Parazoarcus communis: one gene and its partner. The protein of the gene in region 1 binds, or shares a complex with, the protein of each later gene. Links are inferred from orthologs where the notes say so. Each region holds a gene or a part of one and is shown on either strand. Other genes may lie near its edges.

Region 1 (6,777 bases):
GCGGCTTGCGTCGCCCTTGCGGGCGAAGAGGTTCGGTCCGGCGTGGTCCGCGCTTGAAGTCCTGCTTCTGGAAGCTCTGTCGCGGCGGTGCTGCGGCGGGCTTGAAGCCGAACGCCAGTTCGACTTCCGTCTGCGTCATCTCGGCTGCCTCGGCAATCGATTTGATGACCTGCAGACGGAGCATCGGTGCAGCAATTCGCGTGACCAGTGGGCGCGATTCATGGATCAGGCGTGCGCGTCCCTCGGCGGTGTCCAGTTCGCAGCGCTCCTTGAGTTCCTGCAGCAAAACGCTGGCCAGGGGGGATGCGCTCGCGGCGGCCTTGCGGAAGGCTTCTGCGCCTTCCTTGCGCACGAAGGAGTCGGGGTCGTGTTCGGCGGGCAGAAACAGGAAGGCGAGCGTGGTGTCGTCACGCAGTACTTCGAGTGCGTTCTCGAGCGCGCGCCATGCGGCCCGGCGGCCTGCGGCGTCGCCGTCAAAGCAGAACACGATGCGGTCGGTGTGACGAAGCAGGGTGGTGATGTGGTGAGGCGTGGTCGCTGTGCCAAGGGTTGCGACTGCGTTATCGACGCCGAACTGGGCGAGCGCAACAACGTCCATGTAGCCTTCGACGACAAGGGCGAAGCTGGCGTCCCGAATGGCCTTCTGCGCCAGGTACAGGCCGTAGAGTTCGCGACCTTTTTCGAACAGCGGCGTCTCTGGCGAGTTGAGGTACTTGGGTTCGCCGCTGTCGAGCACGCGGCCGCCAAAGGCGATGATGCGGCCCCGCCGGTCGTGGATCGGAAACATGATCCGGTGGCGGAAGCGGTCGTAGCGCCGACCCTGGTCGTTGTCGATTACCAGTCCGGCTTCAGCCAGGTGCTTGCTCTGGTAGTCGGGAAAGACGCGCTGGAGTGCCTGCCATTCGTCAGGAGAGAAGCCGATGCCGAAGCGGGCTGCAACCTCGCCGGAGAGGCCGCGGCGCTTGAGGTAGTCGATTGCTTCAGGGGCGTTCTTGAGCTGGTCGCGATAGAAGCGCGCCGCTTCAGCCATGGCGTCGACGAGCTTCGCATTGCCGTCATCAATGGCATTCTGGCCGGGCTTGCCGTCGTCCGGCACCTGCAGTCCGGCCTGATTTGCGAGTTCCTTGACTGCTTCAACGAAGCCGAGGCCGCTGTACTCCATCAGGAAGCCGATCGCGCTCCCGTGCACGCCGCAACCGAAGCAGTGGTAAAACTGCTTGCTCGGGCTTACGGAAAAGGAGGCTGATTTTTCGCCGTGGAAAGGGCAGCAGGCGAAATAGTTCGCGCCACTCTTCTTGAGGGGCAGGTAGCGCTCGATGACGTCGACGATGTCGACGCGGGCAAGCAAATCCTGAACGAAAGACTGTGGAATCATCGAACAGAAAAAATATCACGCCGGGCGAAGATCATGACGATCTTCGCCCGGCGTGCAGGCAACCGGAAAAAACCGGTGCGGGATCAGTAGAGCTTCGGCGGCAGCGTCTGGCTGCGAAGGCGCTTGTGATTGCGCTTCACCGCGGCGGCCAGCTTGCGCTTGCGCTCGGCGGTGGGCTTTTCGTAAAACTCACGCGAGCGCAGCTCAGTCAGCACACCGGTCTTCTCGATCGTGCGCTTGAAGCGACGAATAGCGACTTCAAACGGCTCGTTTTCCTTGACGCGGATACCCGGCATTGCTTACTTCCTTGAGTGTCTGGAGGGCAGAAAGATCGCAAATATAGCCGGTTAGTCAGACTCTGGCAAGCATCTTGGTATTTTTCATTGCCGGAAAAACGCTCGGCGGAAGGTAAAATGACGCATTGACGACCGGGAATGCAGGGAATGAAGGTACTGGGTATCGAGACGTCGTGCGACGAAACAGGCGTTGCAGTGTATGACACCGAGGCGGGTTTGCTTGGACAGAGCCTGCATTCGCAGATCGATCTGCATGCGGTGTATGGCGGGGTTGTGCCCGAACTCGCATCGCGCGATCACATCCGGCGCTTGCCGATCCTGGTACGCCAGGCCCTTGCCGAGGCAGGGCTCGATATCGGGGCGATAGACGCCATCGCGTACACGGCAGGGCCCGGTCTTGCAGGCGCCTTGCTGGTGGGTGCGAGCGTGGCCGAGTCGATGGCGATGGCGGCCGGCATTCCGGCGCTCCCCGTGCATCACCTTGAGGGACACCTGCTGTCGCCACTGCTTGCTGCGGACCCACCGGATTTTCCCTTTGTCGCCTTGCTGGTGTCGGGCGGGCACACGCAGTTGATGGCGGTGACCGGCGTCGGTGCCTACACGCTGCTGGGTGAATCGCTCGACGATGCCGCAGGCGAGGCCTTCGACAAGACGGCCAAGTTGATTGGTCTCGGATATCCGGGCGGCCCTCAGTTGGCGGCGCTGGCGCTGCAGGGAAAGCCGGGACGTTTCAAGCTGCCGCGGCCGATGCTGCATTCGGGAGATCTTGATTTCAGCTTCAGCGGCCTCAAGACGGCCGTGCTGAACGTTGTCTCGGGGCCAGGTTGGCAAGCCGAGTGGGCGGCGGATCTGGCTGCAGACTTTCAGCAGGCCGTGGTGGAGGTGCTGACCGCGAAGTCGCTGGCGGCATTGAAGCAGACGGGACTGAAGTCGCTGGTGGTGGCAGGCGGCGTGGGAGCCAACGTGCAGTTGCGTGCCGGGCTCGATAGCGCCACACGTCGACGTGGGGCTCGCGTGTACTACCCCGAGCCTGCGCTGTGCACCGACAACGGCGCGATGATTGCGTTTGCCGGCGCGCTGCGGCTAGCAGGCGGAGCTCGTCCGGAGCAGGCGCCCGGCGTGCGGATCCGGCCACGCTGGCCGCTGGCAGAGCTGCTGACGCCAGCCGGAGGGTAGTTTTCTTGATGCGGGTGGGTAGGGGTAACTCAGCTCTTCTTGCTGCTGCCCAGCCGGCCCTCGGTGCCGGCCAGCAGGCGCTGGATATTGGCAGCGTGACGCCAGATCAGCACCGCGCTCATGGCAAGCAGCACTGCGATGACCGGATTTGCGCCCAGCAGAAGGTAGCCTGCTATCGGCGAGACGATGGCTGCCCCAAGCGATCCAGCCGACGAGTATCGGCTCGCAGCGGCGATCAGCAGCCAGGCTCCAAGGCAGGCAAGCGCAATCCGCCAGTCGATCCCGGCCAGCACGCCAAGTGCGGTGGCGACGCCCTTGCCGCCGTTGAAGCGCAGAAAAATCGTGAATACGTGGCCAAGGAAGGCGGCAAAGCCGGCAAGCGCCGCTTCAGGGGCGGTGAAGCCCAGCTTGAGTGCAATCGATACCGCAACCCAGCCCTTGACGCAGTCGCCAATCAGGGTGAAGGCTGCCGCGGCCTTGTTGCCGCTGCGCAATACGTTGGTCGCGCCGGGGTTGCCCGAACCGTAGCTGCGCGGATCCTGCAGGCCGAACAGACGGCTGGAAACCAGCGCAAAAGGAATGGAGCCGAGCAGGTAGGCAGCGACAAGCAAAAGCAGGACAGACATCATTTCTCCGTGACCCCTGAGTTCAGGTGGTCTTGTGATTCGCGCCACACATCGTGCGCAAGCAGCCTGAGCATCCGGCTAGAATTGCGGCGATTCTAATCGGGAAACGACATGGATTTCATCTTCATCGAAGAGTTGCGGGTGCAGGCCTGGGTGGGCATCTATCCGCGGGAGAAAATCGCACCGCAGACAGTCGAGCTGCACCTGACCTTCGGGGTGCCCGATGCCGCAGCGGAGCAGGACGATATTGCGGATACGATCAATTATGCGGAAGTGATCGAGCGGATCCGGGGGGAATTGGCCGAGCGCCACTTCAACCTGATCGAAACGCTCGGCGAATTCGTCGTGAACCTGCTGTTCGAGGAGTTCGGTGCGCCGTGGGTAAAGATTCGCATCGCAAAAATCGGTGTGATGAAAGGCGTGCGCCGGGTTGGCGTATTCATTCAGCGCGGACGGGAAGGCGTTACCCTGCCGCCGGGAATGGGCTGAAATCACGTGACGTAAAAAAACCCGGCGCTGCCGGGTTTGAATTTGCCTGAATTTTCAGACCGCGAGTTCTTCGATCGACTTGCCTTGGGCGAGCCAGTCGAGTGCCCATTGCGGCTTGCGGCCACGACCGCTCCAGCCCTGATCCGGGTTGGCCGGGTTGCGGTACTTGACGACACTGACCTTGGCCGGCTTTTTTGCCTTCGGTGTTTTGGCTGCCTTTGCCGGCTTTGCCGCAGCTTTCTCCGTGCTCGAGGTGCCGAGCACGTCATCGAGCGACAGGCCTTGTTCGGCAGCCATCTTCTGCATGCGCTTGATCAGGTCGCGCCGCGCAGTGTCGCTGCGGCGCCGGATTTCGGTTTCAACTTTCGATTGCAGGCGGCGCAATTCGGTCAGCGACAGATTGCCAAGTTCCATGATTTTTCTCCGGCTTATGTCCATAATTGAAATGTGGGGATGTTGATCCTGCTGTTGAATGCAATTGCACGGGCGTATTTTGACAGTAAATCACTCTGAAAATAAAACGATTTTTCTGAAGTCCGGATAATCTCCGTTTTTCAGACGTCAATTCGTCCGTGAGGAGGCCGCTGCAAAGTGCTCAGTTTGCGACCTGAACAAGATTGGCCTGCAATACGCGGAGCAGGTCGTGCGGGTGAATGCCAACCAGATAGCCGCGCTTGCCGCCATTAATATAGATCAGCGGCAGGTCGAGAATCGATTTTTCCATGTATACGGGCATTTTCTTACGGGTGCCAAAGGGCGACGTGCCGCCGATCAGAAAGCCCGAGTGCCGGTTGGCGACCTCCGGTTTGCACGGTTCGATGCGCTTTCGACCGGCCTGCCGCGCCAGTTCCTTGGTTGAAACCTTGTGGTCGCCATGCATGAGCATGACGAGCGGCTGGGCGTTTTCGTCTTCCATGATCAGGGTCTTGATGACGGCGTGTTCGGCCACATTCAATTCGCGTGAAGAGACCTCTGTCCCGCCGTGCTCTTCATATTCGTAGAGGTGATCGGAGTGGGCGATCCCGTGCTGTCGCAAGAAGCGGGTTGCGGGTGTTTCCGGTGCGTGTTTTTCAATTTTGCTCATGATCGGATTTCCTGATGACGGCAATATCGCGTGACGGCCATTAAGGACTGACAATTGGCGAAGTATCAGTCGGTCTCGTGGTTCAGGCGCGCGGGTGATGAAGTTGATGAAGTTGTTTCAAGCGTTCGCGGGCGACATGCGTATAAACCTGCGTGGTCGAAATGTCCGCATGGCCGAGCAGCATTTGCACGACCCGCAGATCGGCGCCGTGATTGAGCAGGTGGGTGGCAAACGCATGTCGAACGGTGTGCGGCGATATACGCTGTACCGGAATGCCAACCTGCACGGCGTATTGCTTGATGATCCGCCAGAACATCTGTCTTGTCATTCCGCTACCGCGCCGCGTGACAAAAATGGCGTCGCAATTGCGTCCGGCGAGCAAGGTGTTACGGGCATCGCCGACGTAGCGGGCAATCCATTCGGATGCAATTTCACCGAGCGGGACGAGTCGTTCCTTGCTGCCTTTCCCCATGATGCGGACCACGCCTTCGTTCAGGCTGATCGCGAACAGCTTGAGTTCGGTCAGTTCGGAAACGCGCAGACCACATGCATACAATACCTCAAGCATGCAGCGATCCCGGATGCCGAGTTCGGTGTCGGTGTCGGGGGCGGCGAGCAGGGCTTCGACCTGGACTTCCGAAAGCGTCTTTGGAAACCGGTCGGAGGGCAGGGGTGAATCCAGTTGCAGGGTGGGGTCTTCGCTGATCCGGCCCTGCGTCAGCAGATGGCGGTAATAGCGCCGCCAGGCCGATAGCAGTCGGCGCTGGCTGGTGGCCTTGGCGCGCAGGCTGAATTCGGCCAGATAGGCGCTCAGCTCGGCTGCCGGTGCCGATTGAAGGGGAATTCCGCGAGCGGCGAGCCATTTGCCGAACAAGGCGAGGTCGCTGCGGTAGCCGGACAGGGTGTTGCGCGCCAGTCCGTGCTCCAGCCACAGGGTGTCGACGAAGGCGTCAAGCTCATCGCGCAAGGTGTCGGGCAGGGGAGGTGCAGGTGTCCGGCTCATTGCATTTCGTTGTTCAGCAACCAGCGCTTGGCGGCAATCAAGTAGCCGTCGCGGGCGTTGGCAAAGCCGCCGATACCCTGTGCAGCGACAACGCGGTGGCAGGGGACGGCCAGCGGAAACGGATTGGCACCACAGGCCTGCCCGACTGCACGTGGGGCGCTGTCGAGCAGGCGGGCTATTTCGCCGTAGGTGCGCACCTCGCCCGCCGGAATAGCCTGCAGAGCATCCCGCACCCGGCGCTGAAAGGCCGTGCCGCACGCAGCGAGGGGGAGCGCCAGCGCCTGTCCTGGCGATGCGATCCAGTCGCGGATATGAGTGGCGACCGCGGCAGCGACCGGCGAGCACGGAGCCTGTTCTGGCGTGTCTGGCGGCAGAAATACCATCTCTGTGACGCTATCGCCGGCGATACGGATGCCGAACTTGCCGAAGGGCAGGTTCAGCACGGCGGCGAACGCTTGCTGTCGGGGTTGCCGTGTGGGCATCGTGTTACCTGAGTGCTGGCGCCGTCCCTGCAGCGAGTGCGGATGCGCCGTCGATCACGGGGCTGAAAGCGGAACGCCCGTGCAATGACGGGCGTTCCAATGCTATCTGTTCGATATACGGTGCGATAGTGCTTCGAGCGCAATCAGCGGCGGATTTCTCCGTTGCCGAAAACGATCCACTTCTGGCTGGTCAGGCCTTCAAGTCCGACAGGGCCGCGGGCGTGGATCTTGTCGGTCGAGATTCCG
Region 2 (6,846 bases), 1.9 Mb from region 1 along the record:
GCGACCTTTCTCTTGAAAGGAGGTGATCCAGCCGCACCTTCCGATACGGCTACCTTGTTACGACTTCACCCCAGTCATGAATCTCACCGTGGTAAGCGCCCCCCCGAAGGTTAAGCTACCTACTTCTGGTGAAACCCACTCCCATGGTGTGACGGGCGGTGTGTACAAGACCCGGGAACGTATTCACCGCAGCATGCTGATCTGCGATTACTAGCGATTCCGACTTCACGTAGTCGAGTTGCAGACTACGATCCGGACTACGATCGGCTTTAAGAGATTAGCTCCACCTCGCGGCTTGGCAACCCTCTGTACCGACCATTGTATGACGTGTGAAGCCCTACCCATAAGGGCCATGAGGACTTGACGTCATCCCCACCTTCCTCCGGTTTGTCACCGGCAGTCTCATTAGAGTGCCCAACTAAATGATGGCAACTAATGACAAGGGTTGCGCTCGTTGCGGGACTTAACCCAACATCTCACGACACGAGCTGACGACAGCCATGCAGCACCTGTGTTCTGGCTCCCGAAGGCACCAAGTGATCTCTCACAAGTTCCAGACATGTCAAGGGTAGGTAAGGTTTTTCGCGTTGCATCGAATTAATCCACATCATCCACCGCTTGTGCGGGTCCCCGTCAATTCCTTTGAGTTTTAACCTTGCGGCCGTACTCCCCAGGCGGTCAACTTCACGCGTTAGCTGCGTTACTCAGAAAGTTACCTCTCCGAACAACTAGTTGACATCGTTTAGGGCGTGGACTACCAGGGTATCTAATCCTGTTTGCTCCCCACGCTTTCGTGCATGAGCGTCAGTACAGGCCCAGGGGGCTGCCTTCGCCATCGGTGTTCCTCCACATATCTACGCATTTCACTGCTACACGTGGAATTCCACCCCCCTCTGCCGTACTCTAGCCTTGCAGTCACAAACGCAGTTCCCAGGTTAAGCCCGGGGATTTCACATCTGTCTTACAAAACCGCCTGCGCACGCTTTACGCCCAGTAATTCCGATTAACGCTCGCACCCTACGTATTACCGCGGCTGCTGGCACGTAGTTAGCCGGTGCTTCTTGTCAAGGTACCGTCATCCGACAAGGATATTAGCCTTGCCGTTTTCTTCCCTTGCGAAAGAGCTTTACAACCCGAAGGCCTTCTTCACTCACGCGGCATGGCTGGATCAGGCTTGCGCCCATTGTCCAAAATTCCCCACTGCTGCCTCCCGTAGGAGTCTGGGCCGTGTCTCAGTCCCAGTGTGGCGGATCATCCTCTCAGACCCGCTACAGATCGTCGCCTTGGTGAGCCTTTACCCCACCAACTAGCTAATCTGACATCGGCCACTCCAATCACGTGAGGTCCTAAGATCCCCCACTTTCCCCCTCAGGGCGTATGCGGTATTAGCTACGCTTTCGCGTAGTTATCCCCCATGACTGGGCATGTTCCGATGCATTACTCACCCGTTCGCCACTCGCCGGCAGGTGCAAGCACCCCCGCTGCCGTTCGACTTGCATGTGTAAAGCATGCCGCCAGCGTTCAATCTGAGCCAGGATCAAACTCTTAAGTTTAATCCTACAAAGTACTCAAAATCATTTTACTGACATATGAGCACCTAATCTTTGTGAAACTCAAAACTGCCTAAGCAGTTTCATGGCCACAGCGATCAAGCACCCACACTTATCGATTGTTCAATTTTTTAAAGAACCGCTGCAGTTCCTGCAGCAGAGAAGCGAGATTATGATCAACTTAACTTATCTCGTCAACCCCTGTTTTGGTTTTATTTCAAAACCACCGAAACAACTAAAACAGAAATCCGCCTCAAAAACACCTGCAAAAACAACCGCTTTCCTGCCATCACCCCGTTTCGCTAACTGCGTTTCGCGGTGAAGAGGTGCGCATTATAGACACCTCAGAAAGTTCGTCAACACCTAAATTTCAGATTATCGAAACGAAGCCCAATTCACGCCTCGGCGCCCTTCTGATGGTGCCTCAGCGCCCAGGCGACATGCTCACGCACAATCTCTGAAGGATGATCTGCCCTCGCCTTGAGCGCAGCCACGACTTCGGGAGTACCAGGGCCGTTTCCAAGTGCCACCGCAATGTTGCGCAACCATCGTTCGTGACCGATGCGGTGAATCGGACTTCCTGCAGTCAGGCGCCCGAACGCTTCTTCGGTCCACCCGAAGAGCTCTACGAGCGATGCACTGTCGAGACCGTTCCGCACCTCGAAGTCACTTTCTACAGCCCGCCTGGCGAACCGGTTCCAAGGGCAGACGAGCTGACAGTCGTCGCATCCATATATGCGGTTGCCGATGAGCGGACGAAACGGCTCAGGGATGGATCCGTGCAACTCGATCGTCAGATAGGAGATGCAGCGTCGCGCATCAAGCCGGAAAGGCGCAACGATTGCCCCGGTAGGGCAGGCATCGATACAGGCGACGCAAGTCCCGCAGTGCGCACTCACCGGCTCATCCACTGGCAAGGGCAGGTCAGTGAAGATCTCACCAAGAAAGAAGAACGACCCGAGCGACCTGTCTATTAATAAGGTGTGCTTGCCTCGCCACCCGAGACCACTCTTCGCACCCAACTCCACTTCGAGCACTGGCGCTGAATCAACAAATACCCGGTAGGCGGACGGAGAGGCGCCAACGATTCTGTCAGCGAGCTTCTGCAGGCGCGAGCGCATCACCTTGTGATAGTCCCGGCCCAAGGCATAGCGCGAAACATAGGCAAGCGTCGGATCACTCAGAACCGCCTCTGCCGGCGTGGCATCCGGCCAGTAATCCATGCGCACCGAGATGACACGCAACGTTCCCGGCAGAAGCTCTGCCGGGCGCGCCCGCTTCAGCCCGTGGCGCGCCATATAATGCATCTCGCCATGAAATCCGGCTTCGAGCCAGCGCTCCAGCCCAGGCTCAGCCGATTCGAGACCGGTGTCCGCCACGGTGATGGCACCAAACCCGAGCTCGCGCGCCCACAACCGGACATGTTCAGCCAAGGCCGCCATGTCCTCGGAAGACCCCTGGATAGTCGAGGAAGACTCATGCTCAATCTTGTTCACCCTGCGGATGATAGCTACACCGCGCTCACGACGCACCTCGACAATGAGGACGACACACTTGAACTTGGCGGCTCACTCGCCACAGCCCTGACACCCGGACTGAAGATCTGGCTGAACGGAAACCTTGGCAGCGGAAAGACGACGCTCACCCGCGGACTGCTTCGTGAACTTGGTCACACTGGAAAAGTCAAGAGCCCGACGTATACTCTCATTGAACCTTATGTAGTTTCTAGATTAGACTTATATCACTTTGATTTTTATCGACTGAACTCACCTGAAGAGTACCTTGATGCAGGACTGGACGAGTACTTCAACGGACCGGGCGTGTGCATTGTCGAGTGGCCTGAACAGGCTGCTCCCTATCTCGCCACGCCAGACCTCGTTGTCCTCATCGAGCCAGAAGGTGAAGGACGACGAGCCACCCTCCGGGGTCTCACCGAAGCGGGGCAAACATGCATAAGCCAACTAGCCAATTGTCAGAAGAAACAATCCCCACCCCCCGGAAAATGAACCGACGAACCCTGCTCAAGTTCGCAGGCGCCTCGCTTGCGCTTGTGGTGAGTCCGGTCGGCATGGCTGCAGGCAGCCTGCTTGCGGTCAGAGTCTGGCCCGCCGAGGAATACACCCGAATCACGCTCGAAGGCAGCAACGAGCTTCGCTTCACTCACCTGATGGTGAAGGATCCCGAGCGGCTGGTCGTTGACCTCGAAGGCATTGAGCTCAATAGTGTTCTGCAAACACTCCCGGGTAAAGTGCTCGACTCGGACCCCTACATTCGCAATATCCGGGCCGGTCAGAACCGCCCCGGCGTGGTCCGTGTGGTGGTCGAACTCAAGGCCGAGGTCAATCCGCAAGTCTTTACGCTCGCGCCGGTCAGCAACTACGGACATCGTCTGGTGCTGGATCTTTATCCAACCGTCGAAATGGATCCGCTGCTGGCGCTCATCGAAAAGTCATCCCCGATCGACGCGGCCGCCGGCGAATCCGGCATCACCGATGCAAAGGCGCACGGCAGCCCGGAGATCGCCCAGCGCGACAACGCGCCCTCGCATCGGGAGCGCAAGCCCGAGCCTCGTGTAAACCGGCTGTTCACCGTAGTGCTCGACGCTGGACACGGCGGAGAGGATCCTGGCGCGGTTGGCCGCGGCGGGAGTTACGAGAAGAACGTCACGCTCGACATCGCCAAGCGCCTGCGCAAGAAGATTGACGCGATGCCGAACATGCGCGCCGTACTGACCCGCGACGGCGACTACTTCGTGCCGCTCGGTCAGCGCGTCACCCGTGCGCGAAGGGTTCAGGCAGACCTGTTCGTCTCAGTCCACGCCGACGCCTTCGTGCGCCCGGAAGCCCGGGGTAGCTCGGTATTCGTGCTGTCCGAAAGAGGGGCATCGAGCTCGGCTGCACGATGGCTGGCGCAGAAAGAGAACGATGCGGACCTCATCGGTGGCGTCAATCTGGCAAAGCAGGACGGCCACCTTGCGCGAACCCTGCTTGACCTGTCTCAGGCCGCGACGATCAACGACAGTCTCAAACTTGGCAAGGCAGTGCTGGCCGAACTCGGCGACATCAACACCCTGCACAAGGCGCACGTGGAACAAGCGGGCTTCGCCGTGCTGAAAGCACCCGACATCCCGTCAATCCTCGTTGAAACTGCGTTCATCAGTAACCCGGAGGAAGAGCGTCGCCTCAATGACGACGCCTATCAGGACAAGATGGCCGAGGCGATCATGCGCGGGATCAGACGCTATTTTGACGACAACCCGCCCGCGCCGCGCACCCGCGTTGCACAGCTGGGCTGATTTGCCCCCTCCTTTGCCGGTATAATCGCGGATTTTTTCAGGCGGTTATGCAGGTTTTTCGCGGGTTCCCCGAACAGGCAAAGGAAGCCTGCGTGCTGACCATAGGCAATTTCGACGGTCTGCATCGCGGGCATCAGGCGCTGCTCAAGCAGCTCACCGACAAGGCTGGCGCACTTGGCGTGCCCGCTGTCGTGCTCACGTTCGAGCCTCACCCACGCGAGTACTTCTCACCGGACAAAGCCCCTGCGCGACTTGCTTCGCTGAGAGAGAAACTGCAGCTATTGGCCACCAGCGGCGTCGATCGCGTGCATGTCTGCCGCTTCAACGCCCGTTTTGCCGCCCAGACCGCAAGCAGCTTCATTGAAGACGTGCTGGTGAAAGGGCTGGATGTACGCCATCTTTTCATCGGTGACGACTTTCGGTTTGGCGCTGGACGCACCGGTGATTTCGCGATGCTTCAGGCCGCAGGCAAAGACTTCGGCTTCGGTGTCGAATCGATGCCGACGCTCGCAGTGGCCGGCGAACGTGCCTCAAGCTCTGCTGTGCGCTCAGCGCTTGCGAGTGGCGACCTCGAACACGCCGCCCAACTGCTCGGACGCCCCTACAGCATTGCCGGTCGCGTGGTCCATGGCGACAAGATCGGACGCCAGCTCGGCTTTCCCACGCTGAATATTCAGCTCAAGCACCGCCGCCCTCCGCTTTCGGGCGTCTTTGCGGTCTCCGTCGAAGGACTGGAGGGAAGCAGACTCGCCGGTGTCGCCAATGTGGGCGTCAGGCCAACCGCCACCGATGCCGGGCGCGCCCGTCTTGAAGTCCACCTCCTGAACTGGAGCGGCGACTGTTACGGCGCTCATCCGCGCATTCACTTCCTGCTTAAGGTTCGCGACGAGATGAAATTCGCCTCGCTCGACGAACTGAAGACACAAATCGCCCGCGATGCCGATACTGCACGCGACTGGTTCGCCCTCAATCCGAATTGCCTTCTAGGCTGAACAGAGACAGACGCACACGCCATGGCCGACTACCGCAAGACGCTCAACCTGCCCGACACCTCCTTCCCGATGCGCGGCGATCTGCCAAAGCGCGAACCGAAGTGGATTGCCGAATGGCAGCAGAAGAAGCTCTATCAACGCATTCGCGAGGCCAGCGCAGGACGGCCCAAGTTCGTGCTCCACGACGGCCCCCCGTACGCGAACGGCAATCTTCACCTCGGCCACGCCTTGAACAAGATTCTCAAGGACATCATCGTGCGCTCGAAGACCATGGCCGGCTTTGATGCCCCGTATGTGCCGGGCTGGGACTGTCACGGCCTGCCCATTGAACACAAGGTGGAAGTCACCCACGGCAAGAACCTGCCGGCCGACAAGGTACGCGAACTGTGCCGCGCCTATGCGGCCGAGCAGGTCGAAATCCAGAAGCAGGAGTTCATTCGCCTCGGCGTGCTGGGTGAGTGGGACAACCCCTATCTGACGATGAACTTCGCCAACGAGGCGAACGAGATTCGCGCGCTGGCCGAAATGACCAAGGCCGGCTACGTGTTCAAGGGGCTGAAGCCGGTCAACTGGTGTTTCGACTGCGGTTCTGCGCTGGCCGAGGCCGAAGTCGAGTATGCCGACAAGCAATCCCCGACGATCGATGTCGCGTTCGCCGTGACGGATGCTGATGCACCGAAACTCGCCGCTGCATTCGGCCTCGACACGCTTGCGAAGCCTGCGGCCGCCGTCATCTGGACCACCACACCGTGGACGATTCCCGCCAACCAGGCACTGAACGCACACCCCGAATTCGACTATGCACTGGTCGACACCGGCGAGCGCCTGCTGATCGTGGCCGAGGAACTGGTGGCGGCCTGCCTTGAGCGCTACCAGGTCGAAGGCAAGATCATTGCGACCACCAAGGGCGCAGCGCTCGAGCGTATCGAGTTCCGCCACCCGCTCTACGACCGTGTCTCTCCGGTCTATCTTGCCGAGTACGTCGGCCTCGACGCCGGCACCGGCATCG

Evidence for each region.
Region 2: the proteins of tsaD (region 1) and tsaE are in contact, whole or in part, in a crystal structure (PDB 6N9A), measured with the Thermotoga maritima proteins. The link is inferred for Parazoarcus communis from one-to-one orthologs. Residues at the interface, in WP_004082750.1 of Thermotoga maritima: Cys10, Asp11, Arg49, His50, Leu82, Gly84, Gly135, Gly136, Glu154, Thr155, Leu156, Asp157, Asp158, Ser159, Glu162, Asp165, Lys166, Arg169, Leu170, Tyr175, Lys213, Thr214, Leu217, Tyr218, Gln221, Arg222, Asn324; in WP_004082108.1 of Thermotoga maritima: Leu37, Gly38, Lys46, Lys57, Val59, Lys60, Ser61, Thr63, Phe64, Thr65, Leu66, Met67, Val69, Pro71, Tyr82, Arg83, Leu84, Asp86, Asp88, Phe89, Asp93, Ile128, Asp130, Glu131, Arg134.

The regions. Positions count from the first base shown.
Region 1 is NZ_CP022188.1:2,620,199-2,626,975, forward strand. The notes cover bases 978-3,832. They hold tsaD (tRNA (adenosine(37)-N6)-threonylcarbamoyltransferase complex transferase subunit TsaD), read left to right. Parts: upstream 978-1,818; coding sequence 1,819-2,847; downstream 2,848-3,832. Other genes in these bases: dnaG (DNA primase), read right to left, coding at 978-1,375; rpsU (30S ribosomal protein S21), read right to left, coding at 1,459-1,671; plsY (glycerol-3-phosphate 1-O-acyltransferase PlsY), read right to left, coding at 2,877-3,473; CEW87_RS12050 (dihydroneopterin aldolase), read left to right, coding at 3,585-3,832. Outside these bases: more of dnaG, read right to left, coding at 1-977; more of CEW87_RS12050, read left to right, coding at 3,833-3,962; CEW87_RS12055 (H-NS family nucleoid-associated regulatory protein), read right to left, coding at 4,017-4,376; ybaK (Cys-tRNA(Pro) deacylase), read right to left, coding at 4,558-5,046; site-specific tyrosine recombinase XerD, read right to left, coding at 5,129-6,049; CEW87_RS12070 (methylated-DNA--[protein]-cysteine S-methyltransferase), read right to left, coding at 6,046-6,531; CEW87_RS12075 (glutamate-5-semialdehyde dehydrogenase), read right to left, coding at 6,675-6,777.
Region 2 is NZ_CP022188.1:4,506,118-4,512,963, forward strand. The notes cover bases 1,869-4,792. They hold tsaE (tRNA (adenosine(37)-N6)-threonylcarbamoyltransferase complex ATPase subunit type 1 TsaE), read left to right. Parts: upstream 1,869-3,028; coding sequence 3,029-3,556; downstream 3,557-4,792. Other genes in these bases: CEW87_RS22520 (hypothetical protein), read left to right, coding at 1,869-1,872; queG (tRNA epoxyqueuosine(34) reductase QueG), read right to left, coding at 1,946-2,992; CEW87_RS20515 (N-acetylmuramoyl-L-alanine amidase), read left to right, coding at 3,499-4,792. Also shown: more of CEW87_RS22520, read left to right, coding at 1,636-1,868; more of CEW87_RS20515, read left to right, coding at 4,793-4,845; CEW87_RS20520 (bifunctional riboflavin kinase/FAD synthetase), read left to right, coding at 4,893-5,837; ileS (isoleucine--tRNA ligase), read left to right, coding at 5,859-6,846. UniProt on the Escherichia coli protein: Required for the formation of a threonylcarbamoyl group on adenosine at position 37 (t(6)A37) in tRNAs that read codons beginning with adenine.